Regions from separate parts of the Pedobacter sp. AC464 genome, predicted to be linked through region 3. Evidence: riboswitches for the same ligand, from Rfam matches in the RefSeq annotation. Region 3 holds a riboswitch; each other region holds the start of a gene.
What was found. A riboswitch is a leader RNA that binds a small molecule or an ion and turns the genes downstream of it on or off. The one in region 3 is predicted to bind S-adenosylmethionine.
Positions count from the first base shown of each region.

Region 1 (10,200 bases), on a different contig from region 3:
GTGAACCTCTCAAACCTAAAATCTCACCGTTTAGCGTTCCGTTTTGATTAAATGTTCCTTTGTAATAAGAAGGCGAGGAGCCAATAAAACTTGATAACTGAAAATCATTTCCTTCTACAACACCTTCCAGATAGCGAGAATCGCCGGTTATTCTTAAAAATGTTCCGGTTAGCTTATTTCCGGTTTGCTTAAACAGACCAACGGTTTTTTCTTCTTTTCCATCCGGAGATTTAAAAACAACGTCGTAACTGCCCGAAAAATCTGCTGCTGCGGCCTTTCCATTTGTATCGAAGCGGTAGTTTTTCTTTTCTGCAAAAACCTGTGTAGCCCGGGCAGAACCGTTTTGTTTTCTCAAAATTCCACTCAGCTTGTTGTTTTCTATACCTAAAGCAAGCTCGTTATCAAACTGATCCAACTTAACAAAAATGGAATCTCCGTTTTGTACTACAGTTCCGCCTTCAAAACGCTCTTCGGCATTGCGGAAATACATTTTTTTTACACCGGCTTGCTCCGTAATTTCAAAATTGAAAGGTATTTCAAGACCTTCTTTTATTTTAAACACGCCCCGCCAGTTACCTTCTGCGGCAAAGGCTGCTGGTTGTTTACTATTTTTTCTATTGGTTTTTGTTTCGCTAGATGCCAAACTTGTTTGAGCATACACGGCTGAGAAATTTACTGTGGCAATTGCTAAAGCAATATATAATATCTTTTTTTTCATTTGGGACAACTTAATCTACTAAATCGGTCGACAAATATACCCATGTATTTTTCAAAGAAAAAATATTTATAAAAAAATCTATAAAAACTATAGAGTAAATATAATTAGTTATATCTTTGCCGAAGTTATTTTAAAATTACTTATCAAGAAAGGTGGAGGGAATGGCCCTTTGAAGCCTTAGCAACCGTCTGGTAAAATAGAAATGGTGCTAATTCCATCCGGCAATTTAGCCGGGTAGTTAAGTCAGTATAATGCTTTTTCTACGATTTATGTGGAGCGATCTGATTTACGAAGTGCTTTCTTTCGAGAAGCTTTTTTGATAAGTTGTTTTCACAAAAAATCAATCACATGGAAAAAACAAACGAAAAAAATCTTAACCATTCACGTTATTTTATGCACTGCCGGTTTTTCCGAATGTGTATGCCTGTAAATATTTAAGTGTTTTCAGGCTTCTAAGAGGCATCCAAATCTTATGTTTTAAACATAAAAAAAAGGAGGTTTTTAACCATCGTGGAATTGCTTTGCCCAATTTTTACTCTTTTTAATCAATCATTAATTAACTTTTATGTTTAAAAAATTTAAACTCCCTATTACAATACTGCTGCTCTTTTTATCACAAAAGCTTCTGGCTCAAAATTTAAATGTAACCGGAACGGTTAGGTCGGCCGATGGTGAAAGTATTCCTGGTGTATCTGTTTTGGTTAAAGAAACCAAGGCGGTGGTTGCTACTGATGTGAAGGGAAATTTCTCCATCAGCGCAGCCGATAAAAATACTTTAGTTTTCTCCTACATTGGCTTCCAAACCCAAGAGGTACAGGTAAATAAGAATGCTGGTCAACTCTCCATAACACTTCAAGCCAGTGAGAATGCACTTGATGAAGTTGTGGTAACTGCGCTTGGTATTTCCAGGCAAAAAAAATCATTAGGTTATGCCGTTCAGGAATTGAAAGGCCAGGATTTAGCAGAAGCAAAAGAATCAAATTTAGTTAACGCCCTCGCAGGAAAAGTTGCTGGTGTGCGGGTAACAAACAGTCAGGGCGATATGGGTTCCTCAAGAGTAGTCATTCGTGGTGAAACCTCAATTTCGGGGAATAACCAGCCACTGTTCGTTGTTGATGGTGTTCCGGTTGATAATTCCCAGCTAAATTCAGGCGGTGCCAGAGATTATGCAAATGCGATTTCGGATATAAACGCCGACAACATCGAGTCGATAAGTGTGTTAAAAGGACCTAATGCTGCAGCACTTTATGGCTCAAGGGCCGCTGCAGGTGTTATCTTGATAAAGACGAAAACCGGAAAATCGAAAAAGGGAATCGGAATTACACTTAACTCAAACGCTGTAATTGAAACAATTGCAACATTGCCAAATTATCAAAATGCATTTGGCCAGGGCTCTGAAGGTAAGTTTAGTTATGTTGATGGAAAGGGCGGAGGCGTAAATGACGGCGTTGACGAAAGTTGGGGGCCAAAACTTAACGGACAGTTAATTCCCCAGTTTTTTTCTAAAGGCGTTGCAGTGCCATTCGAGGCGCATCCTGATAACGTTAGAGATTTTTTTGAAACCGGCTATGCACTAAATAATGGCATCGCGATAGCTGATGCTTCCGAAAAATTCGATTATCGCCTTTCGTATAATAACCTTAAACAGGTTGGTGTAATTCCAAATTCCGGTCAGGGGAAAAACAACTTCTCCTTAAATACAACCTTAAAGTTAACACCAAAATTAAGTATTACGGCAAATGCCAATTACAGCAAACTTTCTGCCGATAACCTTCCGGGAACCGGCGGCTCCAGATCTACGAGTACTATGTTGCAGTTTACCTGGTTTGGCCGCCAGGTAGACATCAATCAACTAAAAAATTACCTTGATGAAAATGGTAATACTTTTAACTGGAACAATAGTTACTACAGCAATCCGTATTGGGTTGCATATGAAAATACGGTTTCGCAAGCCAGAAACCGATTAATTGGGAGTCTTGGTTTAAACTATAAAATTATCGACGGACTGGAATTTAATTTTCGTTCAGGTACCGATTATTATAACGACAGACGCAAAATTAGAGTTGCTTATGGTACAAACGGAACGCCATTTGGTTCCTATACAGAAAATGGTTTTACCGTAAACGAGAACAATACCGACGCCACATTAAATTTAAACAAGCAGTTAAATTCTGATTTTTCTCTGGAAGGCTTGCTGGGAAGTAACATTCGCTCGCGATACATAGAGCAAAACGACCAGAGCGCACCAAGATTGGCTGTTGCAGGTTTGTATTCGCTCAGCAACTCCCGCGATCCGTTAATTTCGTCGAATAATTATAGCAAACTAAAGTCATACAGCGTTTACGCCTCAGCACAGGTTGGATTTAGAAACTACCTTTTCGCCAACATAACCGCCCGTAACGATTGGTCGTCTACATTGGCCGCTCAAAACCGTTCTTACTTTTATCCTTCTTTTAACGGAAGTTTGGTGCTTACGGAGGCTTTCGATATTAAGGGCGCATTTTTAGATTATGCGAAAATTCGCGGTGGCTGGTCTAAGGTTGGTAAAGATGCCGACCCTTACCGCTCGGTAAATACCTACGTTTTTGGCGCACCGTTTGGTTCAAGTCCTCAACTTACAACTTCTGCGACGGATTTAAATCCAGACCTCAAACCCGAAACAACAACCTCAACCGAACTAGGCGCCGAAGCGGTGTTTTTCAAGAAAAGAGTACGCTTAGATTTGAGTTTATACAACACAAATAGCTATGACCAGATTTTAAGTGTTGATGTTAGTCCTGCAACCGGGTTTCGTTCTAAACTTTTAAATGCAGGTAAAATTAACAACAAAGGGATTGAGGTTCAGTTGGGGCTAACACCCGTTAAAAAGCAATTTACATGGGATATCGATGTAAATTATGCCGCAAACCGGAGTAAAGTTGTTGAGTTGGATGCAGCCGGATTGTTGCAGAATTATGTAATTGCCTCTAACTCGGCACAGGTTATCGCGGCTGTTGGCCAACCCTATGGAACACTTTACGGAAATGCTTTTTTAAGAGATGCGAATGGAAATATCGTTGTAAACGCAACCGGAGCACCACAAGCCGATCCAACCAAAAGGGTTTTGGGAAAATATACGCCCGACTGGATTGGTGGGATTTACAATACTTTTAGCTACAAGGCTTTCAGCTTAGGTGTTTTGGTTGATGCCAGTTTTGGAGGATCAATTTACAACGGAACATATGCTACCGGAACATATACGGGCGTTTTGGCCTCTACCTTGCCTGGAAGGGCCGCAGAATATGGTGGCATTTCCTATTATTACCCTGGCAATGTTAAAGCAAATGGAACCGTTCGGCTTACGGGAACTGCGCCGGCGGGCGTAACCGTTTACGACGACGGTATTATTTTTGATGGCGTGAGCGCTGATGGTAAGAAAAATGAAAAAATACTGCCTGCACAACAATATTATAAATCGTTCAGAACGATAGATGAAGCCAATATTTTCGATGCGTCTTATGTAAAACTTCGTGAGGTAAAACTGAGTTACAACCTGCCAACAAAATGGTTAAAGCCTTTAAATCTGCAAGGCGTTTCGGTATCACTTGTCGGCCGAAACCTTTGGATTATCCATAAAAATGTTGAGGATATAGACCCTGAAGTAGCGTTTAACACAGGTAATGGCCAAGGCTTGGAAAGCCTTTCTAACCCAACCACACGCAGTTACGGACTAAACCTAAACATTAAATTTTAACTCTTAAGAAAATGAAAAACTATAGAATTTATATATTGGCGATTTTCGCTTTTGCCATTTCATCTTGTAGTAAGGAGTTGGATGAAGTGAATATCAACCCAAATGCAACTGAAAATGCCCAGCCCGATTATCTCTTAACTGGCGCAATAAAAAATACCGCAGATGCTTACTGGAGCACGGCAAATACCATGAATTCGAGCCTGCTGTTTGTTCAGCATTGGTCTAAAATTCAATATACGGAAGAAGATCGCTTTATATTTTCAAACAGCAGTTTTACTTCGCTTTGGTCTACCGGTTATTCGCAAAGCATTACTGCTTTTAACAAAATAATCGAGTTGGGCGATGCACAGGCAAACCCTAATTATAAAGGTGTTGCGCTTGTTTTGCGTTCGTGGGTGTTTTTGTTATTAACAGATGCTTACGGGGATGTACCATACTCGCAAGCCGGAAAAATAAGCCAGTTTATAACGCCCGCATATGATAAGCAAAAAGATGTGTACTTCGGTTTGCTGGACGATTTAAAAAACGCAAAAAATGTTTTAGATCCTGCAGGAAAAGCTGTTGGCGGCGATGTTATCTACAATGGAAATATCACCAGGTGGAAAAAATTTGCTAACTCATTACGACTTCGCATTGCGTTGAGGATTGCCGACAAGGAGCCCGCAAAAGCAAAATCGGTTTTAGATGAAATTAAGGCAGACGGGGATTTGTTTATCAGTGATAATACAGACAACGCACAATTGAATTATTTAACTTCGCCACAACAAAATCCAGTTAGTGCATTGTTTGAAACCAGAGATGATTATCGCATAAGTAAAACAATTGTAGATAAATTATTTGCACTTAGCGATCCAAGGCTTCCCGTTTATGCGAGTAAAACTCAAACGGCCACGCCCGAACAATATGTCGGCGTGCCGAATGGCTTAACAAACTCCGAAGCAAGTATCTTAGGTTTCGCGAAGACATCAAAACCTGGAGCATACTTCTTAACCCCACAAGCGCCTGCTGTAATTTTTAGCTATTCGGAATTACTTTTTGATAGGGCAGAGGCAGCGGCAAGAGGATTTACAACGGAAAACCCGGCAGATTTGTATCAGCAAGCCATCAAAGCATCGTTAAAACAATATAATATTTCTGATGTAGCCGCGGCAGCTTATACTTCGCAACCGTCGGTGCAATATGATGTTGCTAACTATAAAAAATCTATTGGCGAACAGAAGTGGATAGCGCTTTTTGGTCAGGGTTTAGAAGCATGGGCTGAGCGCCGGCGGTTAGATTACCCGCAGTTAAACGCCTCTGCAAATACAGTGTTAAACGGACAAATCCCAGTAAGGTTTATTTATCCAGGTACCGAACAATCTTTAAACGGTACGAGTTATAAAAATGCTGTTGCCAGTCAGGGTGCAGATTTATTAACAACAAAGCTGTGGTTTGATGCTTTCTAAAACATATTGATTTCCTAATAATTACAAACCTTTGAGCATTTTGTTCAAAGGTTTTTTGTTTTAAAAAAGTTCGCTCGTTCCAAGGTAACCATTAACTGATTTTAGAATTTCGCTGCCAATTTCAACTGCATTTCCAATACCAACGCCTTTTATTGCAGCAAGCTGATCGGTTGTTTTAGGTAATTTCGCTGCGATTAATAAAATGGCCTGTTCAGAAAGAACGTTGTGTTCGGGAACATTTCTCTGCTCGCTAATGGTTTTTCTTATCTTTAGCAGGTTGTTAAACAACTGCAAATTTGCGATTTCTTTGGGTTCGATAACGATTTTTGGTTTTCGTCCGGTTTGAACAGGCTCATATCTGCTGCCCGCTTTATGGTAGGCTTTTGTAAATTCAGAGGTGTCAAAATCTTCCCATCGCAACTTAAATAAAGTTAATTTCAGGGATAAATCATTTATCAAATCACTTATTCTGCTCAGTATTTTTTCCGCCTTTTCATCAATATAAATATTAAGCTCATTAAATTTATCTGCCTCTGTCAATGTCAGTTCCAGCCTCGGAATAAAATAGTTTGAAGCCTTGATTAATCTCTCCATAAATTCAGCTTCATCTTTTACCGCTCTCAGTTTTGATAGGTTAGCAAACTCTTTTTTAATAAATTTCCCGGCAACACTAATTATTTCACGTTCGATAACTGATTCCAACCTGCTAATGATTTCTTGGAAAGCAGCATTACCTGGGTTGTTTCCAAAGCTTGATTTTTTTAACGCCAACCAGTTTTTTTCGATTGCAGTAAAATCAAGCAAATCATGAATCAAAGTCCACTCATAATTCTTTGTCGCGTTTTCCAGTGCTAATGCATCTGGCTTGGAAATAACGGCCGATCTGGTAAATTTAATTACCCGCTCATCAGTAATTACGTTATTTAGGCTGATGGGCGATTTTAAAATCAAGCCTTCCAGACTTCGGCAACGGCTCAATGCTACGTAAGCCTGCCCATGCGTAAATGACGAGCTAACATCAACAATCGCCTTATCGAAAGTTAATCCCTGGCTTTTATGAACCGTTATTGCCCAGGCCAGCTTAAAAGGATATTGTGAAAAAGAACCAGTATTTACCTCCTGAATTTTATTGTCAGCGGCGTTTAAGTTGTATCTAATGTTTTGCCATTCTTCACGTTCAACATTTAGCGGGCTATTTTCATCATTAAATTTCACCTTAATGCCATCGGTTGTTATCTCGGTAATTAGCGCTGATTTGCCATTGTAGTAAAGTTTTTTCCCAGACGAATCATTCTTAACAAACATAACTCTGGCGCCAACTTTTAACTCCAGAACTTCATCCACCGGGTAAGCATCTTTCGGAAATTCGCCAGTAATTTTAGCGCTAAACTGATGGAGTTCGGCATCCAGCTTCTCTAAATATTGCTGATTAATCTCTGTAACCAACTTATTATGAGTGGTTAGCGTAATGTACTCCTCAGTTTTAATATGTTCCAAACTTACTTCATATCGCTTGTTCAGCTCCTTTAATAAGTTTTCCGGGAGATTATTTTCTCTGATTCCGTTTAAAATTTCGAGAAAAGTCGGGTCCGATTGTCTGTAGACTTTATCGAGCTGAAATGTTGTAAGCCTGTTTGCCTGGATAACATGGCTATCGAAGAAGTAAGGACTGGTGTAATGGGCTTTTAAAATATGCCAGGCATCGTGTGCAACTGGAGATAGTTGATATAAATCGCCAATCATCAATACTTGTACGCCACCGAAAGGCAGCTGTGATGATTTGACATTTCTTAGTGCTATATCAATAAAATCCAGCACATCTGCCCTCACCATACTAATTTCATCGATAATTAATAATTCAAGGCACTTAAGCAATTTTATTTTTTCTGAAGCGTATTTTATCGGCTCTGCAGAATTGTTCGGGATAATTGGGCCAAATGGAATCTGAAAAAAGGAGTGGAGCGTTACGCCGCCTGCATTTATCGCGGCCACAGCTGTTGGCGCAACCACGGCGTAGTTTTTTGTTGTTGTTTCTTTTATGTGTTTGAGTAATGTTGTTTTACCAGTTCCAGCTTTCCCGGTAAGAAAAATTGATTGGTTGGTAGATTTTAAGAAATCGAGAATGAGCTGATGTTCGTGGGCCAATTTGTATTTTTTAGAATAGGATAAACCTTTTAGTGGATTACCCGCCAAAAATACAATGATTTTTGAAATGATACTAAAAATGTTAGTATCTTCTTTACCGCCAGCTTAATGGAAATTCAATCTCATCTACGGAGCTTGCAATTAAATCGGGCTTAAATGCGTAATGGCTCAGTCTGTCCTTTGTCGAGATGCCGGAGAGCACTAAAATAGTTTTGTATCCCATTTGCACGCCACCCTGAATATCAGTTTCCATGGTATCGCCAATTACAGTGGTTTCAGATGTTTCCAAACCTAAAAACTTGCGGGCAGAGCGCATCATCACCGGGCTTGGTTTTCCAGTTACAAATGCTCTTCTACCGGTCGCCTCTTCAATCATCGCCGTTGTGGCGGCAATGCCGAGATTGTTCCATCCCGGTTTTTTAGGGGAAGGGTCGCGGTTGGTTGTGATAAATTTTGCACCTGCTAAAATCATATCTACCGCACGTTGAACCATTTCCAGTGTGAAATTTCGGCCTTCGCCAAGCACAACAAACTCGGGGTCGGTGTTTACAAGTGTTATTCCGTTTTCGTGCAGGCTACTAAGCAAGCCGCCTTCTCCTAATACGTAAGCCGTGCCACCCGGACTCTGGTCGCTCAGAAATTTTCCGGTAGCCATAGCGCTCGTGTAAACGTGCTTGTCTTCAACTTTTATACCTAAACTCTTTAACTTTCGCCGAACTTCCAGGCTTGTCCGCTGACTGTTATTCGTCATAAACGCAAAAGGAATATCGTTTTTTAAAAGATTATTGATAAATTTATCTGCCCCTAAAATTAATTCCTCCCCACTATAAATTACCCCATCCATGTCAATTAATAGTCCCTGTTTCATAAAAAAAAGCTAAATAACGGTAAACCCAAATATAAGATTTAAATAATCGTTATTTGTACATTTAATAATAGGAAAGGATAAGTTGTCTTCTTTTGGGAAAGAAGAATTAGTCGCTGTATTTTCTTTTAACGGCGTAAGATTGGTACCACAAATAAAATACCCAAACTAAAATTACAGTGCTGTAAATTAATTCAGGTTCATAATAGTCTGAACCTATAAGTATTATAACTGTAGAAATCAAAACCGTCAGGAAGAGATAGAAAAAATTCTTCATAACTTGCTGATTTAGTGGTTTCTGTATACCGTAAATATACTATTAATCAGTCAGTGATGCAAATACCTGCGTGTTTTCGTGAAAATTTTACCTTTTTCTAAAATAATCTGCGTTTTTTTTCAATAATGATAACTTATTACATCATTGTATGATTATTATGATAAAATACGTGTGAGTAGTTGTGATGTTTTAGAGATTAACTTCTGCCCATCTTTTTAAGCATATGGAAATGCGAACGTAATGCCAGTGAGAACGTTCTGTTTTCATTATAAGTAATTCCATATTCTAATGCAGTCGTTTTAACAATTTTTGAAATCCAGCCATAATGAATATGGCAGATTTTAGGAAAAAGATGGTGTTCGATTTGCCTGTTTAATCCTCCAAGAAAAAATGCGGCGAACTTGCAATCCGTTGCAAAATTAGCAGTGGTACTCATTTGATGCTCGGCCCAGGCTTCCTGCATATTTCCATTTACGTCTGGTATAGGGAAGTCGGTACCTTCCACTACGTGAGCGAGTTGAAAAACAAGCCCCATTGTGAAGCCCTGCGCAAGATGTAAAATTATGAAGCCGATAATAACCTGAATCCAGGTAAGGTCGGTAACCAATATAGGCAACGCCAAAAACAGAAAGTAGTAAAGTGCTTTATAAAAGAAAAGATTGAAATACTCCACGGTCGGGTGCTTGCTAACGTGTGCCCCAACTGAAGCTTGAAAAAACTTTTTGTAATCTTTTCTAAGTACCCAGGATAAGGATGCGATACCGTAAAGTGGGAAAGCATACCATTGTTGATAGCGGTGAAATCCTTTCAACTCATCCGATTCGGATATTCTAATTAAGCCTGGAGCAACCTCTATGTCTTCATCGTGCCCCGCGATGTTGGTGTAAGTGTGGTGCACCACGTTATGCGTGATATTCCAAACGTATGGGTTTGCACCGAGGAAATTGAAAATAAAGCTCAACGATCTATTAACCTTTTTCGATTTAGAAAAAGAACCATGTATTGCATCGTGACATA
Region 1 covers NZ_CEEDBV010000001.1:1,587,200-1,597,399, reverse strand. Annotated here, with positions in the region: gene AC0IWT_RS06890 (peroxiredoxin family protein) at 1-718, opposite strand, end outside; SAM riboswitch class I at 856-963, shown strand; gene AC0IWT_RS06885 (SusC/RagA family TonB-linked outer membrane protein) at 1,284-4,451, shown strand; gene AC0IWT_RS06880 (SusD/RagB family nutrient-binding outer membrane lipoprotein) at 4,463-5,896, shown strand; gene AC0IWT_RS06875 (AAA family ATPase) at 5,957-8,089, opposite strand; gene AC0IWT_RS06870 (HAD-IIA family hydrolase) at 8,136-8,909, opposite strand; gene AC0IWT_RS06865 (hypothetical protein) at 9,016-9,183, opposite strand; gene AC0IWT_RS06860 (fatty acid desaturase family protein) at 9,380-10,200, opposite strand, start outside.
Region 1: another riboswitch for S-adenosylmethionine. It lies ahead of AC0IWT_RS06885 (SusC/RagA family TonB-linked outer membrane protein); the one in region 3 lies ahead of metH (methionine synthase).

Region 2 (10,200 bases), on a different contig from region 3:
TTGTAAAAAGTAACGTTTTTAAAATTTAATGCTTAAAAAGTAAATCTGATTCGATTTATCTTTAGATTTATGGTCTATGACTTTTAAAACTAAAGAAAGCCGTTTACTTCTCGTTCTGGGGAGTTTTTTTGTGGCAAATGCAATACTATCAGAATTTATTGGTGTTAAATTATTCAGCGTTGAAGAAACGCTTGGTTTTAAGAAGTTCGATATTAACCTGTTTGGCGTCCCTAATCTCTCGTTTGTAATGTCTGCAGGCGTGCTAACCTGGCCAATTATCTTCATCATGACGGATATTATCAACGAGTATTTTGGTGTTAAACAAGTTCGGTTTTTGTCTATCATGACCTCCATTTTAATTGCTTTCGCATTTTTAGTGGTTTGGGGTTCCATGCATTTGAGCGCTGCCGATTTTTGGGTTCATCAAAGCATTAATGGCGAAGACTTAAATATGAATAATGCTTTCGCCGGTATTTTTGGCCAGGGCATGTGGATTATCGTTGGCTCAATTATCGCCTTCATTGTTGGGCAACTTGCCGATGTTTTAATCTTTCACAAAATTAAAAAGATAACGGGCGAGAAGTCGCTTTGGTTGCGGGCAACCGGTTCTACAGTTGTATCTCAGCTAATTGATAGCTTTGTGGTAATTTTTATTGCCTTTTACCTAAATCCGCAATACCATTACAGCTGGCAAATGGTTGCGGCCATTGGCCTTGTTAATTACACTTATAAATTTATTGTTGCCATCCTGATGATGCCCATTCTATACCTTGTACATGCCATAATTGATGGTTATCTTGGAAAAGATTTGGCAAAGAAATTAATGGAGATGGCAGGCCGGGGATAATTTAATTTAGGAATATGAAGTCAAAATGTTTAATTTTTATTGCGGTTGTATTTTTGTTTTCATGCAAAAACAAAAGTCATCAGGAAGCAGAGAATCAGCCAGCCATTCAGGGTACCTGGAAATTAATTTCAGGAACAATTAACGATAAAAAGTCAGGACGAACGACCAGTTATCCCATGGATTTTAGCATGATTAAGATTATTAACGAAACGCACTTTGCTTTTCTTAAACATAACAAAAATCCGAAGGACAGCTCGGGCTTTGATGCAGGAGGTGGCACTTATAAGCTAACGGGTAATGATTATACCGAACAACTTCAATATTATAAGAATAAAAACTGGGAAGGCAAATCTTTTAATTTTAAGCTGACTTTCGCAAATGATACTTTAACGCAAACTGGTTTAGAGCAGGTTGAAAAGGAGGGAATCGACAGGGTAATTATTGAGAAATACATTAAAGAAGGCAACTAACGCAAAAGGTCGGAATCGCTCCGACCTTTGTGCTTAACAACAAAACAAATAAAAAAATTAACCTTAAAAATTTTTAAAGTGCAGCTAATTCTGCTGCGTAAACGTTCTCGGCAACTTGTTCCTGCCTGTATATTTGCCTGCCTGTGTAGGCTAAAAAAACATCTTTTTCTAAAAGCAAATCTCGGTTGGTAATAAGATTATGCAATTTTACAGTACCAATTACATACTTGTATTCACTTGCGGCATAACGCTCGCTAATATTGTCAAAAGCCAAAAGGCTTATTAAATCTTCATCGCTGTAACGCAGGTAAATTTCCAATAGAATGTCTTCCGTATGCTTTACACCATTTTCGGAATGGTATTTTTTATACTCATAACGATAATCGTAACGCAGGGCAGCAATATCAGAAAGCACAGCTGCGCCAGTTGGATGGCCACCGGCACCTTTGCCAAAAAAGAATTGCTTATCGGCGAAAGCAGCCTGAACGGTTACTGCGTTATATTCGTTTTCAACATTGTATAGGAAATCGTCTTTCGCCACTAATTTTGGTAAAACATAAGTTACTACATCCTTCGTATTTACCTTTCTTGCTGTTGGTACAAGCTTAATTTTGAAGTTTTTCTCGCGAGCATATTTAATATCGTGTTGAGATAAATTTTGAATACCGATATTTAAGATGGCATCTGGATTAACAAACAAACCATACGCATGGGCCGTTGCAATGGCCAGTTTGTATTTCGGATCGTAACCTCCAACATCTAAAATAGGGTCAGTTTCGGCAAAACCCAGGTCTTGGGCCTCTTTTAAAGCAGCATCATAACTTTGGTTTTCGTTGAAAATTTTTGATAAGATGTAATTTGAAGAACCATTGAAAATACCGCTCAATGCATGGAAAAGCTCATTGTCATAATATTCTTCCAGGTTTCTGATTATAGGAATACTTCCGCAAACAGCCCCTTCATAGAGTAACGACGTTCCGTGTTGCTGTTGCAGTTCTACCAGTTCTTTCAAACGCGTGGCAATCATTTTTTTATTGGCCGAAACCACGTGTTTACCATTTTTTAATGCACTAGTCACAATATCGTAAGCAGCGTCTGCATCATTTATCAACTCCACAATGGTATTGATTTCAGGGTTATTTAGTATCTCGTTTTTATCGGTTGTAAACAATTCCTTATTGAGGGTCCGTTTCTTTCTCGGGTCTTTAATTGCTATTTTAACGATTTCGAGGTTCAGGTTTTGGCTTTGAATAATGTCCAATAAACCCTGGCCTACAACTCCGAAACCAAATAATCCAATTTTTAAATTTTTACTCATGATTTTTATTGTATCAGGTAGCGAGGCTCAGGTATTAAAATTGAGTGCCTGAAGACTCGCCATTCAAATGTTTTTTATTTTGTAGTGCTATGAAAACACCCGTTGGTAATTTAAATTCAAATTTTTAATGTGCTTTTCTATGGCTATAATCAGTTATCGCCCCTCAGGTCATTAAATAAACCATGCAGAAACCAAACCTCAACCTCATCAGGCAGTATGTTGTAGCTTAATAATTTTTTTATGTCTGCTTTCTTTGATAAACGTTCCGATAATGTTTGTTAAAGCATTTGTTTCAATTATAAAACCATCATGTCCGTATTCCGAGTGAATGGTGGCAAATTCTGCATCTGTAATATTATCTGCCAGGTATTTCTGCTCTGAAATCGGGAAGAGAAAATCATTCTCAATGCCGATAACCAGCGTATTTGCTTTAATCAGTTTTAGTGCCTCCGCAATAGATTTTCTGTTTCGGCCAACATTATGGCTATCCATTGCTTTAGTTAAATAATAGTAACTATAAGCATTAAAGCGATTTATCAGTTTTTCACCCTGATAATTTTGGTAAGACGAAGACCTGAAATTGTCCGTTTTGTCGTTATCACTTTCAACTTGCGTGCTGCTATATGCGTGGTAGGTCCGGTAGCTTAAAAGAGCTATACTTCTTGCAGTTTTTAGGCCTTTGCTACCGCCATCTTTTTTATTGGCATAGAAAGTTCTATCGGTTGTAATGGCCAAACGCTGACTTTCATTAAAGGCGATTCCCCACGGTGAATGCACTGCATTGGTTGCCACCAGAATTAGATTTTCAATCCTGGTAGGTTCGATAATGCCCCATTCTACTGCCTGCTGACCGCCCAATGAACCGCCAATGAGCAATCTGATGTTCTCAATACCCAGGTAACTAGCCAGCACCTGATGCGCAGAAACGAAATCGCGGATGGTAAATTGTGGGAATGATAAATAGTAAGGTGAACCAGTAACCGGATTTGTGCTCAATGGATTTGTAGTGCCATAGTGAGAACCTAGAACGTTTGCACAAACGATGAAGTGCTCATTCGGGTTAAACAAAGCATTTTGGCCGAACAAACCTTCCCACCATTCAAAAACATCGGCATTTGCAGTTAATGCATGGCACACCCAAATCACATTATCTTTAGCGGCATTTAATTTTCCAAAAGTTTGATAGGCAATTTTTAGATTCCGGATTTTTTTTCCGTTTTCTAGCTTGAATTGTTTGGGATAACTGTAAGTAGCTGATGTGCTCATTATAATATGTATTCTCGTAATAATTGATTTTAGGATTGCAAACTTCCGACGGTTCTTTGAGCGCCAATGGATGCAAACGCTTGTTCGAAATCTGCCTTAATATCATCGATATGCTCTATACCAACAGAAACCCTTAAAGCGTTTGGCTTTACGCCCGCGGCTAATTGTTCGGTATCACTTAGCTGTTGGTGCGTAGTGGCCGATGGCTGAATGATCAGCGTTTTCGCATCACCCACGTTAGCCAGGTGTGAAACCAGTTTTAAATTATCAATAACCTGTGTAGCACTTTCTTTGGTTCCATTTAATTCGAATGACAAGACTCCGCCGAAACCATTGCTTAAATACTTTTTAGCCAGGCTATTGTATTTGCTGCTCGCCAGGCCCGGATAATGAACCTCTTTAACCAAAGGATGATTTTCCAACCAGATGGCCAATTCCAAAGCATTATCTACATGGCGCTGTACGCGAAGTGATAAAGTTTCTAAACCTTGTAATAAAAGAAATGAATTGAACGGTGAAAGCGCCGGCCCTAAATCCCGCAAGCCTTCAACCCGAGCCCTGATTATAAACTGAATGTTTCCAAACGGGCCGCCAATTCCAAAAACATCATTAAAAACCAAACCATGGTAACCTTCAGCAGGTTCTGTAAATTGAGGAAACTTGCCATTGCCCCAATTGTAGTTACCACCATCAACAATAACGCCTCCAATACTTGTTCCATGTCCGCCAATCCATTTTGTGGCAGATTCTACCACAATGTTTGCGCCATGCTCAAGGGGTTTAAATAAATATCCCCCAGCGCCAAAAGTATTGTCTACAATTAAAGGGATATCATATTTCTTGGCAATTGCAGCAATCTTTTCAAAATCGGGAACACTAAATGCCGGATTGCCAATCGTTTCCAGGTAAATTGCTTTAGTTTTTCCTGTAATGCTTTGTTCAAATTCATCCGGAACATCCGGGTTGGCAAAATCAACCTGTATGCCTAAACGTTTAAAGGCAACTTTAAACTGGTTGTAAGTTCCACCATAAATATGCGATGATGATACGATACTGTCGCCAGCCTCTAGTATATTGTGTAACGCAATAAATTGGGCTGCCTGCCCAGATGCTACCACCAAAGCCGCAATTCCCCCTTCTAATGCCGCAATTCTTTTTTCAAATACATCGGTTGTTGGGTTCATTAAGCGTGTGTAAATGTTCCCAAACTCCTTTAATGCAAATAGATTAGCGCCGTGCTCTGCATTTTTAAAGCCGTATGATGTTGTTTGGTAGATTGGAACGGCTCTTGAACCTGTAGTTGGGTCTATTTCCTGGCCAGCGTGTAGTTGTAAAGTTTCAAATTTATATGTAGTTGACATTTTCTTATTAATTGAATGTTAAATGATAAAATATTTAATTTAACAGGCATCCGTTAAACTTTTAATTACAGAAACCTATATGCTAGCTTGGGCGTATCCCGATTTCCCGGGACCTTCCAGTTTAAAAAAAATAAACAAAAAGGGAAGATTTTTAACTTACTGCATGCAACAGCGCATACAAGTAATCGCTTGCATATCATTGCAAATCAATAAAATAGAAGAATATTCTACCCGTTCAAGGTTTTGATTTTGTTCGCCTTGCGATTGAAGATTAAATGTTTTCATCTTTATAATTTATATCTCCGTATAACACCATGTTAGCCGGTCAGGAATTGGCACCTTCTCTCTCTGAGGGTTGCCAGTGGGTCATTGAGCCAGTCTCTCGCCACTTCTTTATAAATCAATCCGATTTAAGAATTGACTTTTATTTGCTTTACACCAAATAATATTTCAAATGTCTGAATTATATTTTAAACAACAAAATTAAATTTTGAATTTTTATGAACCACTTGTAAATCAGCTCAATTAATTTTAACCAGCAAACCTATAATGAACTAACATAAAGTTAACCTTAAAAATTTTATGTTTGTATCACCTATCTAATCATTATGGAAAAAATCAAATCTATCTCATTAGCTCTGCTTGTTACGTTTTCAGGGTTAACAGCTCAGGCACAGTTCGGCGGTTTAAAAGACAAATTATTAAAAGTTGGCACTGCCCAGGGCGCAAAAGCACTTGGTGTCGATAAATTTTTAAAGCAACCAGCAGCCATTACAACCTCATTCGAGGATGTAAATCGCGACGGTGAAAAAATGCCAGACTTTAACACGAACGCTAAATTTCAACCATTGTATTTATTACCAAAAAATCCTGAAGGTGGTTTTGTACTTTGCGAAGGCTTTTATGAAATGACAAATAAAAGTTACTGTTTAAAAGCAGGGACTTATGCGCCTTCAAAAGGCGATGGATACATGTTTGCACCAGTGCTGGGTCCGAAAGAAGAAATTGTTGTGTCAATTTTGAAGAGTGCTGAAAAGCATCCGGATGTTGAGCAACATGATATCCAGATTTTGTTGTGGACAATTATAGCCCGAACAAAATTTGCCGATTACGCCGGAACCGTGAAACTTACAGCACTAAAACTTTTAACACCAAAGCAGTTAACACAATTAGAAGGTGGAGCCTTGGGTGTTTTACCGTTTGATGTGATGGAGAAAGCCAAAGACCAGCTTCCATCAGGCATCAAGGCCGTTTTCGAGGCCGAAAATAACATCCGCCAACTGGTTTCTTCCGGTAATTACACCTATGCCGATATGGAACGATATGCAATAATTGCCGGCATGGCGCCGCCAAGGGCCGATGTACCGAGCGGCATATGGACAAAGCATCCTGATGGCTATTATGTCCGCTATTTTCCTGCAGGGTATTCTGTTACAAAGGTACAGGTTTATGTGCCCAAAGAATTGTTAGCGAATGGAAACAAAGTGGTTTATGATGCAGCAGGCGATATCGCGTGCCCGGCAAATACAGGTTCACAGCGATTGGCACAAACAAACGAGCCATTAAATGCGAATTACTCAGCAAAGTTAGTAACGGTTTGTAATCCAAAATAGGTTTTGGAAATGAGCGGGATTGTAATTCTTAGGCAATTGCAGTCCCGCTTTTTGCTATAGCCCCGAAAAAAAATCGGGGGGCTGTCGCTACAATCGGGTTTAAACACAAAAATTCTTGTCTGTATGTGCGCTAAGTGCGCTCTTGCAATTCACGATTACGCATTTATGGATGCCCAAGCTTAACTAGCGCTCATCCGCATACGCAAATTCTATCCGAGTGCCTGCTCCAAATCAGCGATTATATCATCTGGATGTTCCAACCCAACTGAAATCCGTAAAAGATTTTTTGGTGTTTTGCTATCAGGACCCTCAACTGAAAAACGGTGCTCGATTAAACTTTCTACACCACCCAAACTTGTGGCCTGCGCAAATAGTTGCACACCATTTACTACTTTACTGGTAGCCTCTACATCGCCTTTAACCAAAAAAGACATCATTCCACCAAAATCTTTCATTTGTTTTTTTGCGATTTCATGTTGCGGGTGGGTTTCCAGTCCGGGGTAAAACACCGCTTCAACTTTTGGATGCTTAGCTAAATACTGCGCAACTTGTTTTCCATTTTCGCAATGGCCTTTCATACGATAGGCGAGGGTTTTTATGCTTCTGCAAAGTAAAAAACAATCGAAAGGCGAAGGCACGGCACCGCCCGTTTGCTGAACGTTTATAATTTTTTCCCAAAGTGCATCCTGTTTGGCAGAGACTAAAATCCCACCTAAAATATCGCTATGGCCGCCCAAATATTTTGTGCTGCTATGCATTACAATGTCTGCACCGAGCAAAATTGGATTCTGTAAAACTGGCGAAGCAAAAGTACTGTCGCACGCCAAAGTGATGTTTCTGGATTTTGCAATGCTGGAAATTGCCTCAATATCCGTAACTTTTAATAAAGGGTTAGAGGGCGTTTCAATCCAAATTAAGGCTGTGTTGGGTTTTATGCTTGCTTCGATTAACGCAAGATTGGTTTGGTCGACAAAATCAAATTCTAGCGTTTCGTTAAAAATGGTAAGCAGTTGCTTTTTAATGCCCCAGTACATATCATCGGGTGCTATGATATGGCTTCCCGGTTTTAGCGCCTGAAATAAACTCATTCCACAATTATTACCAGAAGCGAAGGCGGCAGCAGCTGCTCCATACTCAAGTTTAGCAACGGTGTTTTCTAAAGCAGACCGATTTGGGTTACTCACCCTACTATACATATGTCCGCCGGGATAACCTCCATTTTCATCGCGGAAAAAAGTTGTAGATAAATTTATTGGCGAGGTAACATCACCAGTGGTACTTTTTACAATATTAGACGCGTGGATAGCAAGGGTTTCGGGTTTCATTATCGGTAAAATTTTAGTCGGGTTAAAGGGAATGCAATTTAATAATTTGCCGCTAATTTAAGGTTCGTAATTGTTTTGGCAAGATTTATGTAACCAGTTTCCCGAAAATTAAATTAAACAAAAATGAAAAGATTATTTATAGCTATCGCAATAGCGTGTTCTACTTTGGTAATGTTACAAAGTTGTTCGTCTACAAAAAATGCTGCAAGCGGCATTAGTGGTGGCAGGGGTACCGTTACAGGCACCTGGGTTTTGAACAATATCACTTTAGAAGGATTGCCAGATCAGGCTGTTCAAGGTTTATTTGGCGAAAAATCTTACAAATGCTTTCAGGGCAGTACCTGGAAATTAACAAATAGCGGAAATGGCTCTTACACTTTGCCTGCATCAAGTGCTTGTGGCGCTGTAATGCAAACCATTTACTGGTCCGCCACACCAGCTGAAGAGACTTTTCAATTCAAGAAAATTTTTGAAGGTGATAAAGCTAAGAATGTAACTGAAGGCTATCGTTTGGTGCTTTCTCAGCTATCTAAAGGCAACATGGTGCTGAAATCACCAATTGAATTCGGCGGTAAAACGGCTAACATTGTGTTAAGTTTTTCTCCGGCGGTAAATTAGAAATTAACAAACACAATTAATATTAAAGCACTTCTGTACAGAGGTGCTTTTTTTATGCCTAAAGATTCCGCTCAATTTAATCGTAGCCCTTACAAGTCCGGATATCCGGCAAATTTGAAGTCAACTGGACTATGCACCAGATGAATTTAGCGTTTAAGGTTACCGAATCTCCGGCATCATGGCTGTTTGTTACAAGAAAATGATTTTCGAATCGCCTCAATGTCGTATTTTTGTCGAAAATAAATCAGGAATGAATACAACTGAGCAGGTTGAAAAAATATTAGCTGATACATCATTATCAACTGAACTATTAAATATTGCGCACAAAGTCCTAAATAGAAACAGAATTAGTTTTGACGAGGGTGTTTACCTCTACGAACACGCTGAGCTTGGTTATCTGGGCGTTTTAGCTAATTTCATCAGAGAGGAAAAGCATGGCGATAAAACTTATTTCAATCGTAATTTCCACCTCGAACCTACAAACCTTTGTGTTTACGATTGTAAATTCTGCTCGTATTCGCGTTTAATTAAACAGAAGGAAGAGGGTTGGGCGTTAACAATGGAGCAAATGCTCGATATTGTTAAAAAATATGATGATGAGCCTGTAACAGAAGTGCACATTGTTGGCGGCGTTTTACCGCAGTACGATGTTGCTTTTTACTCAGCTTTATTTACTGCGATTAGAGAACATCGCCCTGGTTTACATGTAAAAGCCTTAACGCCTGTCGAATACCATTATATTTTCAAAAAAGCTAAAATTGATTATGCTACTGGTATGAAATTGATGAAAGATGCAGGTTTGCAATCTATGCCAGGCGGTGGTGCAGAGATTTTTCATCCCGAAATTCGTGAACAGATTGCTAAAGATAAGTGTACAGGTGAACAATGGCTTGCGATACACGAAGAGTGGCATAATTTGGGTATGAGAAGTAATGCCACTATGCTTTATGGTCATATTGAGCAGTTCTGGCATCGCGTAGATCATATGGAAAAACTAAGGACGCTTCAGGATAAAACCGGTGGTTTTCAAACCTTTATACCGTTGAAATTCCGGAACCAACATAATCAGATGAGCAATGTACCAGAATCGTCTGTAATTGAAGACTTAAGAAATTATGCCATCGCCCGTATTTATATGGATAATTTCGACCACATCAAAGCTTACTGGGCGATGATAAGTAGAGAAACTGCGCAATTATCGCTAAACTATGGTGTCGACGACATTGACGGCACATTAGATGATACGACGAAAATTTATTCTATGGCTGGCGCCGAAGAGCAAACACCAGCGATGAGCACCCGCGAATTGGTTAACCTAATTAAGCATGTTGGCCGTAAAGCGATAGAACGTGATACACTTTATAATGTAGTTACGGATTTTG
Region 2 covers NZ_CEEDBV010000001.1:778,143-788,342, forward strand. Annotated here, with positions in the region: gene AC0IWT_RS03275 (queuosine precursor transporter) at 77-847, shown strand; gene AC0IWT_RS03280 (hypothetical protein) at 862-1,317, shown strand; gene AC0IWT_RS03285 (homoserine dehydrogenase) at 1,391-2,635, opposite strand; gene AC0IWT_RS03290 (homoserine O-acetyltransferase family protein) at 2,843-3,901, opposite strand; gene AC0IWT_RS03295 (O-acetylhomoserine aminocarboxypropyltransferase/cysteine synthase family protein) at 3,931-5,262, opposite strand; SAM riboswitch class I at 5,554-5,664, opposite strand; gene AC0IWT_RS03300 (hypothetical protein) at 5,871-6,875, shown strand; gene AC0IWT_RS03305 (trans-sulfuration enzyme family protein) at 7,085-8,200, opposite strand; gene AC0IWT_RS03310 (hypothetical protein) at 8,324-8,818, shown strand; gene mqnE (aminofutalosine synthase MqnE) at 9,069-10,200, shown strand, end outside.
Region 2: another riboswitch for S-adenosylmethionine. It lies ahead of AC0IWT_RS03295 (O-acetylhomoserine aminocarboxypropyltransferase/cysteine synthase family protein); the one in region 3 lies ahead of metH (methionine synthase).

Region 3 (10,200 bases):
TTAAACAATGGTATAAGTTCGTTTCAATTTCGTGAATAATGCCTCTTTCGAGATAAAAAGACGGTATATTCATTCTCTATTTCCAGTTTAACTTGCAACCTTTAACGCACAACTTGTAAAACTAATAAGCTAAGTTAGGCGATAGCCATCGCTCTGCTTCCTCAATAGTCATCCCTTTTCTGGTTGCATAATCATCCACCTGGTCTTTCGTAATCTTACCCAGGCCGAAATACCTCGATTCGGGATTTGCGAAATAAAAACCACTTACCGCGGCAGTAGGGTACATGGCGTAGCTTTCGGTTAGGCGCAGGCCAATCTGGTTTTCAGCATCAAGCAAAGCAAATAAAGTTCCCTTTTCGGTGTGCTCCGGACATGCCGGGTAACCTGGCGCCGGACGAATGCCAGCATATTCCTCTTTAATTAATTCCTGATTACTTAAATTTTCATCCTGAGCGTAGCCCCAGAATTCTTTTCGCACACGTTCGTGCATGCGCTCGGCAAAGGCTTCGGCTAACCTGTCAGCAAGGGCTTTTGCCATGATGCTATTGTAATCGTCATGGTTATCCTCAAAAGCTTTCACAAGTTCATCTATACCGATACCAGTAGTTACCGCAAAGCAACCAAAATAATCCTGAATGCCGGATTCTTTTGGCGCAATGAAATCTGACAAGGCGTGATAAGGCTGTCCGTCGACTTTTTCGGCCTGCTGACGGAGGGTATGTATTTTAACCGATTGCCCTTCGGCACCAGAAATTTGCTGGCCTTGCGCATCGTAATCGGACACCCGCAGCTCGATATCATCTCCTACCGCATTTGCCGGCCAAAAACCGATTACGCCTCTTGCGGTTAGCAATTTTTCATCTAAAATCCGTTTCAGCAAAAGCTGCGCATCATCAAAAAGCTTTCTAGCTTCGTCGCCAACATTCTTATCCTCAAAAATCTTTGGGTAGCTGCCCCGAAGTTCCCAGGTGTGGAAAAATGGTGTCCAATCGATATACGGAACCAGTTCTTCCAATGAATAGTTATCAAAAACTCTCGTGCCAATAAATTCAGGCACGGGTAAGTCTGGCTTAAAGTCTATCTTAAATTTATTAGTCCTTGCTTCTTCCAAGGTTTTAAAGCGTTTATCAGAACGCTTATTCAAATGTGCTTCGCGTGCTTTTTCATACTCAGCTTTAATGCCAGCAACATAATCATCTTTTGTTTCAGGATTCATCAAAGTGCTGCAAACCGTTACGCTACGAGATGCATCTAAAACGTGTATCGCCGGACCAGAATAATTAGGAGCAACCTTAACGGCCGCATGTATACGCGATGTTGTTGCGCCACCAATTATCAATGGAATCGTAAATCCCTCCCGCTCCATTTCTTTCGCGAAATGAACCATTTCATCTAAAGAAGGCGTAATTAAGCCACTAAGGCCAATAATATCTGCATTTATTTCTTTGGCTTTTTTGATGATTTCCTGTGCCGGAACCATCACGCCCATATCTACAATTTCAAAGTTGTTACAGGCGAGCACAACGCCCACAATATTTTTCCCAATATCATGAACATCACCTTTAACAGTTGCCATCAAAACTCTTCCTGCTGATGAATTCTGGTCTTGATCAGGATTATCTAGCTTCTCCTGCTCAATGAAGGGCAGCAGGTAAGCCACCGCTTTTTTCATCACCCGGGCCGACTTTACAACCTGAGGCAGGAACATTTTTCCAGCTCCGAACAAGTCGCCGACAATGTTCATTCCATCCATCAGCGGACCTTCAATAACCTGAATTGGCCGGGGATATTTCTGACGTGCCTCTTCGACATCATCATCCAGATATTCAACAATACCTTTAACCAAGGCATGGGATAATCTTTCCTCTACCGGAGCCTTTCGCCACTCTTCATCTTTAACAATCTCTTTTCCTTTGGATTTTACGGTTTCGGCGTACTCAACCAATCGCTCGGTTGCATCTTCCCTGCGATTTAAAAGCACATCTTCTACACGTTCTAAAAGTTCTGGCGGAATCTCCTGGTAAACTTCGAGCATACCTGCATTTACAATGCCCATATCTAAACCCGCCTGGATGGCATGGTAAAGAAATGCGGAGTGCATCGCTTCGCGGACGACATTGTTACCTCTAAAAGAAAACGAAATATTTGAAACGCCACCACTTACTTTAGCGTGAGGGAGGTTTTCTTTTATCCACCGGGTTGCATTTATGAAATCGACAGCGTAGTTATTATGCTCCTCTAAACCTGTTGCTACAGTTAATATGTTTGGGTCAAAAATAATATCCTCTGCAGGGAAGCCAATTTCGTGTACCAAAATATCATAACTTCTTTTGCAAATTTCTTTTCTGCGCTCGTAATTATCTGCCTGGCCCTGCTCATCGAAAGCCATTACAACAACGGCAGCACCATATTGCATAATTTTGCGGGCACTTTCGCGAAATTTATCTTCGCCCTCCTTTAATGAAATGGAATTTACAATTCCTTTGCCCTGCAGGCACTTTAACCCATTCTCAATTACCGACCATTTAGACGAATCGACCATAATAGGCAGCTTTGCAATATCAGGTTCGGAAGCAATTAGGTTCAGGAATTTAGTCATCGCAGCTTCCGAGTCGAGCATTCCCTCATCCATGTTTACGTCGATAACCTGGGCGCCACCTTCAACCTGCTGCAAGGCAACAGCAAGGGCGGCCTCATAATCGCCACCTAAAATCAGTTTCGAGAATTTTGGCGAACCTGTTATGTTTGTTCTTTCGCCGATGTTTACAAAAATACTTTCAGGTGTTATGGTAACGGGCTCTAAACCGCTTAAACGCATGAAAGGCTCAATTTTGGGTATTTTTCTTGGCGATGCCTTACGGGCGTTTGCAGCAATACAGCCAATATGGTCTGGCGTGGTGCCGCAGCAACCGCCAACAATGTTCACAAATCCAGAGGCTATAAAATCATCAACAAGATGGGCAGTTTCGTGGGGTTGTTCATCGTAAGCACCAAACTCGTTTGGCAAGCCGGCATTTGGATAAGCTGATACATAACATCCTGCCTTAGCAGCCAGTTCTTCAATATGGGGGCGCATTTCTTTGGCCCCAAGTGCGCAGTTAAAACCAATACTTAAGGGTTTTGCATGCATTACAGAGTTTAAAAAAGCTTCAGCTGTTTGTCCGGAAAGTGTTCTCCCTGACGCATCGGTAATGGTTCCCGAAATCATAATTTCGAGTTTTCGACCAATTACCTCTTCGTATTTTTTAATGGCAACTATAGCCACCTTAGCGTTTAGGGTATCGAAAATGGTTTCAATTAGCAGCACATCAGAACCGCCATCTACCAAACCACGAACCTGCTCGTAATAGGCAGCTTCCAATTCGTCGAAATAAACAGCTCTAAAACCAGGGTCGTTTACATTTGGCGACATAGAAAGGGTGCGGTTCGTTGGGCCAATTGCACCAGCAACAAAGCATTTCCTGTCCGGATTTGCTGCCATAAATTCTTCGACCGCCTGTTTAGCAACACGAGCACCCTCGAAACTCATTTCGTAGGATAGATCTTCCATCTGGTAATCGGCCATGGAAATGCGTTGCGTACTGAAGGTGTTTGTTTCGATAATATCTGCGCCAGCATCAAGGTACTCTAAATGTATGGCTTTAATAATATCGGGGCGGGTAATGTTAAGCAAATCATTGTTGCCCTTTACATCACAGGGATGGTTTTTAAACCGTTCGCCCCGAAAATCTTCTTCGGTTAAAGTATAGCGCTGAATCATAGTGCCCATCGCACCATCAATCACCAAAATACGCTTTTCTAATTCTTCTCTAATGCTCATACTAGTATTTAGTAGTTAGTATCGAGTATCAATACATTCGACACGAGATGTAACTACGTTTCGACCCAATATGCAATCTGGAATTTATCGAAAAATACCCTAGATTATATACTAAGTACCAAAAAAAGCTTATTTAAAAAGTTGGCAATTAATTACCTTCCAAAACTTATCTTCTCTCGCTACTGCTGAGATTAGAATTTAGCACCTTGTTGGCACAGGTTGCTAAGACATCGTTGGGTCTAATCCCTCCGTCTTTCTTAATAAGCGTACAAAAATGCAACAAAGCAACATCAATTCCAAAAATTATCGTTTAGCAACCAAATAAAATTACAAAGGCCACGCAAAGTTGCATGGCCTAAAGAATATTGTTTTGTGTTAGACTTATTTTCTACTTCCAAAAATGCGAAGTAAGAAAAGGAATATGTTCAAGAAATCAAGGTATAAAGACAACGCGGCTACGATTGCCATTTTTTTCGACTCTACAGCTAATACTTGTTCGCCACTAGCCTCAATTCCTTCGCCAATACGCTTAATTTTTTGAACATCATAAGCAGTTAAAGCAGTAAAGATTGCTATACCAATGAAAGCCATTATCAAACTAAACTGCTCGCTTTGAATAAACATGTTTACCACGCTTGCTATTACCAAACCGATTACGCCCACCATCAAAATCGGGCCGAACTTACTCAAATCGATGTTTGTAGTGTAGCCCATTATCGCCATAATACCAAAAATACCTGCTGCACCTGCGAAACAGCTCACAACCGACCCTGAAGTATATGCAAGCAAAATAAAGCTTAAGCTTATACCTGTTAGCACTGAATAAAGTACAAAAACACCTACTAAAGCCGGTAAAGATAGTCTGCTTAAACCAAAGCCCATTAGCAAAACCAACCCAAGCGGTGCAAACATGGCAACGTAGCCGAAGATGGACATTCCAACTTTTCCGGTTTCTGGATTGATAGTCATTAGGTACTGCATTAACTGTTCGTTAGTGCCGAAAAGATAAGCAGCCACAGTTGATAAACTCAATGCTACAAACATCCATAAAAAGACATTTGCAAAGAATTTTTTGGAAACAGAGCCTTCTTGTACGAAAACACTGTTGTCCTGATATTGATAATTTTGTTGATCCATTTTTGTTTTGTGTATTTAAATTATATAAAAATAAATATTTTAATTCAATCTTTTTGTCAGCAATTCTTCAACTTTTTTAAAGAATTGAAGTGGTTTCAAAGTGCGCCAGGGCATATTATCGAAGGCACCTCCAAAGTTAATGTAATAATCGATACTGTTTTCCTTAAACTCTCTTATTACATGTTCCTGAAAGTTTACCCCAACAATCCAGCCGTCTTCAACTTCCTGAAACCATTCTTCGTAATAGCTATCATCTGAAGCGTGGAAATTTAAAATATTTTCACCTATCAGGATAAATTTATTGATGCCTTCATCCATCATCAGTTCCAGAATGTCCCGCTTCAAAAGCATTATATCGTTGTTAATGGCGTCGTTCCATTCCCCGATAAATTCGATAACAGCATAGCTCCTGTCGTAATCGGTAAAAAGCACTTTCATGTAAAGTGTATTAGAGCCAAATTCATCCCACTGTGGATGTAACAAAAAATTATATATCTGTTTATCGAAATATAATTCAGAATACTCGGTATTGTAGAAAGGTGAACGATCGTCTTCTGCCGAAATGTATTCATCTCTCCACTGGTAATAAGGCTCTATTTCGTGCATTTTCTATCTTTATTGAATAAGTGATTTTTGCATGAAAAAGTTTTAATTGAGCGAATCGTATTCACAACCGGCCAATAAAATTCGGGCTTATGTGCGTACACTTATTGAACAATTTTATAACCCAATCATTATAAATTTATCACCTAATCTTTCCCTAATAAGGTTACTTTTGCCCCGCTTCTACCGCCTTGCGAACGCTTCCATAACGGTTCAGTAAATCTGCAGCATTTTCATATTCAATGTTCAATTCATCGGCTACCATTTGCGTTCCGCGATCTACAAGCTTATTATTGGTTAACTGCATATCAACCATTTTATTGCCAACCACACGGCCCAGCTGAACCATAACTGTGGTACTCAGCATATTTAAAACCAATTTTTGCGCTGTTCCTGATTTCATTCTGGTAGAGCCGGTAATAAACTCCGGGCCAACTACAACTTCAACAGGGAAATCAGATTCTGCCGCTATCGGCCCACCTGTATTACAAACAATGCAGCCGGTTAAAACGCCAATTTTGCGGGCCGTATTTAAGCCGCCAATTACGTACGGCGTTGTGCCTGAAGCCGCTAAGCCAACCAGGCAGTCTTTTTCATTAATGTTGAATTCCTGCAAATCTTTCCAGGCTTGTTCGGCATCATCTTCTGCAAATTCTACAGCTTTTCTAATCGCTGTATCTCCACCCGCAATAATACCCACAACCCAATCGAAAGGAACGCCATAAGTTGGCGGACATTCAGATGCATCCACAACACCTAAACGGCCGCTGGTACCCGCACCAATATAAAACAAACGCCCACCTTTTTTCATTCTTTCGGCAACTGCCGATGTAAGTTTTTCAATCTGAGGCAAACATTTTTCAACTGCAAAAGCAACAGTTTTATCTTCATTATTTATGCCTTGCAGCACTTCCAAAACAGACATTTTCTCTATGTTGTTATAATTGGATTCGTGCTCAGTAACTCTGTCCATAATTTTAATTTTGATAAAATTCGGTAATTTCTTTTTAAAATCTACCCTAAAAATCCAAAAATATCGATACCTGAATTTTGCTGCGTTAATAATTGTTAAATATTAGAAACAAAAGACGATAAAAAGCAGTTAAAAAATTAATCAACCCGCTAATTTTCATAAATTTGCACAACGTCGATGAAAAAAAATACCCGCAATAACATCCTGATTGCTTTGAGCTATTCATTAATTTTGATAGTCGGGATGTTTTTGGGTATAAAATTTATTAAAGACCAGGGATTTGGCGTTGAGAGAAGTCCGGCCTTAACTGCAAAAAATTCTGACAAGCTCGACGAAATTCTTCATATTATCAATGGCAACTACGTAGATGATATCAATACTGATTCGTTACAAAATTTGCCTATAGACAGTGTTCTGCATCAGCTGGATCCGCACAGCGTTTACCTCCCGCCGGCTAATGCTCAAGACATGCAAAATGATTTGGAGGGTAACTTTGAAGGTGTAGGCATTGAATATTATATGCTAAACGATACCATGATGGTTACCGGCGTTATTAAAGACGGACCTGCTTATCAGGCTGGTATAAAACTCGGCGATAAGATTTTAAGTATTGATACAGCAGTTGTTAGTGGCCGCAAATTACCTAAAGACCAACTCAGCGGCCGTTTTAGAGGTAAAGCAGGCAGCGGTGTAAACGTACTTTTAATGCACAGCGGAAGCCAGTTGCCTAACCGCGTAATGGTAACAAGAGGCAAAGTAAATATTAGCAGTATCGATGCCGCTTACATGATTAATCCAGAAACCGGCTATGTACGCATCAGCAAATTTGGCGCAAATACCGACAGTGATTTTTCTAGTGCTGCAGCAAGCTTGAAGGCAAGAGGAATGAAAAAACTTATCCTCGATTTACGGGATAACGGCGGAGGTTACTTTAGTGCCGCCACAGGCCTCGCCGATCAGTTTTTGCCAGAAAACAAACTTATTGTTTACACGCAGGGTAAGCATGAACCACGTACAGATTATTTCTCGACCGGCACCGGAGCCTTTCAACAAGGAAAACTTGCTATTTTAATAAATGAAAATACAGCTTCGGCAAGCGAAATTGTTGCCGGCGCAATACAGGATTTAGGTCGCGGAATAATTGTTGGCCGCCGTTCTTTTGGTAAAGGGCTTGTACAGGAACAATTCTCTTTTGAAGATGGTTCTGCCTTAAACTTAACAATTGCCAGATATTATACTCCATCCGGAAAAAGCATCCAAAAATCTTATAAAAAAGGTTACGATGCGTACAAACATGAATTAGATGAAAGAATGACAGATGGAGAACTAACCGGCGACTTAACATCTTTCAGAGATTCTGTAGAAAAAAACGGGGGAATAAATTTGTCGCAGCCCAGAAAACCTAAAACAAGTGGTGGCATACAGCCCGACGTTTTTGTGAAGCTGGATACAATGGGTTACAACAAATTTTACAGTTCGTTAGTTAGTAAAAGAGTCCTTTCCGATTACGTATTTAATGTACTCACAAGTAAATATACCGGTGCTTACATCGAACAAAATATTAATGTATTTAACTTAAACGACACGGACTTTAAAGATTTTATCGGCTTTCTGCAACGGAAAAATGTGCCGTTAGACCGCTTTCAGCTGTATAATTCCAAAACAGTGATACTTAACGACTTGAAAGCACTTCTATGCAGATACTACCTTGGCGATGTTGGTTATTACCGTGCCGCCAATCAGAATGACAATGCGGTAAAGCAAGCACTTGCAAACCTACAGTAATTGCTGATTTGCAGTAATTTTAGCTCTTATTAATTCAACCTGCGGGATTTGGAAACTCGAAAATCTATCCTCCCAAATTCGAACTTAAACATGATAGAAACGGAAAGACTCATACTTCACCCGCTTACACACAACCAACTTTTAAAATATATTGCTAATGATAATTCGCTCGAGCAAGAATTGCAATTGCTTCCTTCTGAAAAGAAGATTTCTACTGAGTTGAAAGAGGCTTTGGAGCAGACAATTTTACCCAATGTGCACAATAAGGACAAAAACTACCTGTACAATACTTTGTGGGCATTGATTTCAAAAGCGGATAAAAAACTGATTGGCGATTTATGTTTTGTTGGCGAACCGGATGCGAACGGCGAAATAGAAATTGGTTACGGCACCTATGAAGCGTTTAGGGGAAAAGGATTTATGACCGAAGCAGTTGCCAGAATAATTGAATGGGCGAAGCAACAAGAAGGCGTGAAAATAATTACAGCATCAACAGCGGTTGATAATGTGGCATCGTACGCTATACTGGAAAAAAATAATTTTGTAAAAATTGCTGAAGGTGAGGGTATGTTTACCTGGAAATTAGACCTTCAATAATTAAACTTCGATTTCAAACAGACTTAAACTTATGCCTTCATAATGTTTTGGCAGGCCTTCTGTTTTTTCCATAACAGCAACACCAACATAGTTAAAACCGCAGCCAGTATAATATTCTAATAACTTTTCATTGTCGGCCCAGGTATCCATTCTGATAAACTTAATGCCATTATTAAGGGAAAATGCTTTTGCCCATTTAATAATTTCCTTTACAAAAGCAAGACCTCGAAATTTTGGATGTGTTACAATACGATGGATGTAAATTGAATCCTGATCTTTGTTGCCCCAAATCAATTTATCGTTGAAAGTGACCGCAAAGATACAGGCCGCGGCACCATCTACCAGAATCTTATACTGCCTGTTCTCTGAAATTTCTGTTTCAATTAATGCGCTGCTGAAACCTTGCCAATGCTTATTAAAAACTTTTTTTTGATGAGCAACTGCGATATCGTAAAACTCGAAAATGAGTTCTATATCTGAAATTTGGCTGTTTTTAACCTCGATTTGCATTGTGCGAAGATAAGGATTACGATTTTAAATTATTTAAACCTGATTGAAGCGGAAATACTTTTTGATGAAGTTTGCAACGGGTTCATACTGACAAATCGCAAAAAGATTTTAGCAAAAAGCAGGGCTGCTTTCTCCGATGGAATGCGAACCCTGCTTTTCTGAATATTATAAATTTTAATCCGGCTTACTTCTGTCTGAAATAAATCTGAATCGGCGCACCCGAGAAATCAAAATTCTCTCTAAGCTTATTTTCTATGAAACGCTTATACGGATCCTTAATGTACTGAGGCAAGTTGCAGAAAAACGCGAACATTGGCGAAGTAGCATTAATTTGGGTGATGTATTTTATTTTGATGTGCTTTCCTTTTAATGCCGGCGGTGGAAATTTCTCAATTAAAGGCAACATCACATCGTTTAATTTTGACGTAGGTATTTTCTTGCTACGGTTCTTATAAACCTCGAGCGCAGCCTCAATAGCTTTAAAAATCCGCTGTTTGTTCAAAACCGAAGTAAAAACAATCGGTACATCGGTAAAAGGGCGAATACGTTCCTGAATCTGCTCTTCGAAAGCCTTCATGGTTTGCGTATTCTTCTCAATCAAATCCCACTTATTTACCAAAATAACAATACCTTTTTTGTTTTTTTCGGCAAGGTGGAAAATATTTATATCCTGGCTTTCGATACCTTCCTGCGCATCAATCATCAAAACAACAACATCGGCTTCTTCTAAAGCCTTTATGGTACGCATTACCGAATAAAATTCGAGGTTTTCTTT
Region 3 covers NZ_CEEDBV010000002.1:891,880-902,079, forward strand. Annotated here, with positions in the region: gene metH (methionine synthase) at 122-3,820, opposite strand; SAM riboswitch class I at 3,984-4,087, opposite strand; gene AC0IWT_RS14645 (Bax inhibitor-1/YccA family protein) at 4,202-4,957, opposite strand; gene AC0IWT_RS14650 (hypothetical protein) at 4,997-5,563, opposite strand; gene murQ (N-acetylmuramic acid 6-phosphate etherase) at 5,727-6,533, opposite strand; gene AC0IWT_RS14660 (S41 family peptidase) at 6,711-8,318, shown strand; gene AC0IWT_RS14665 (GNAT family N-acetyltransferase) at 8,409-8,915, shown strand; gene AC0IWT_RS14670 (GNAT family N-acetyltransferase) at 8,916-9,425, opposite strand; gene der (ribosome biogenesis GTPase Der) at 9,610-10,200, opposite strand, start outside.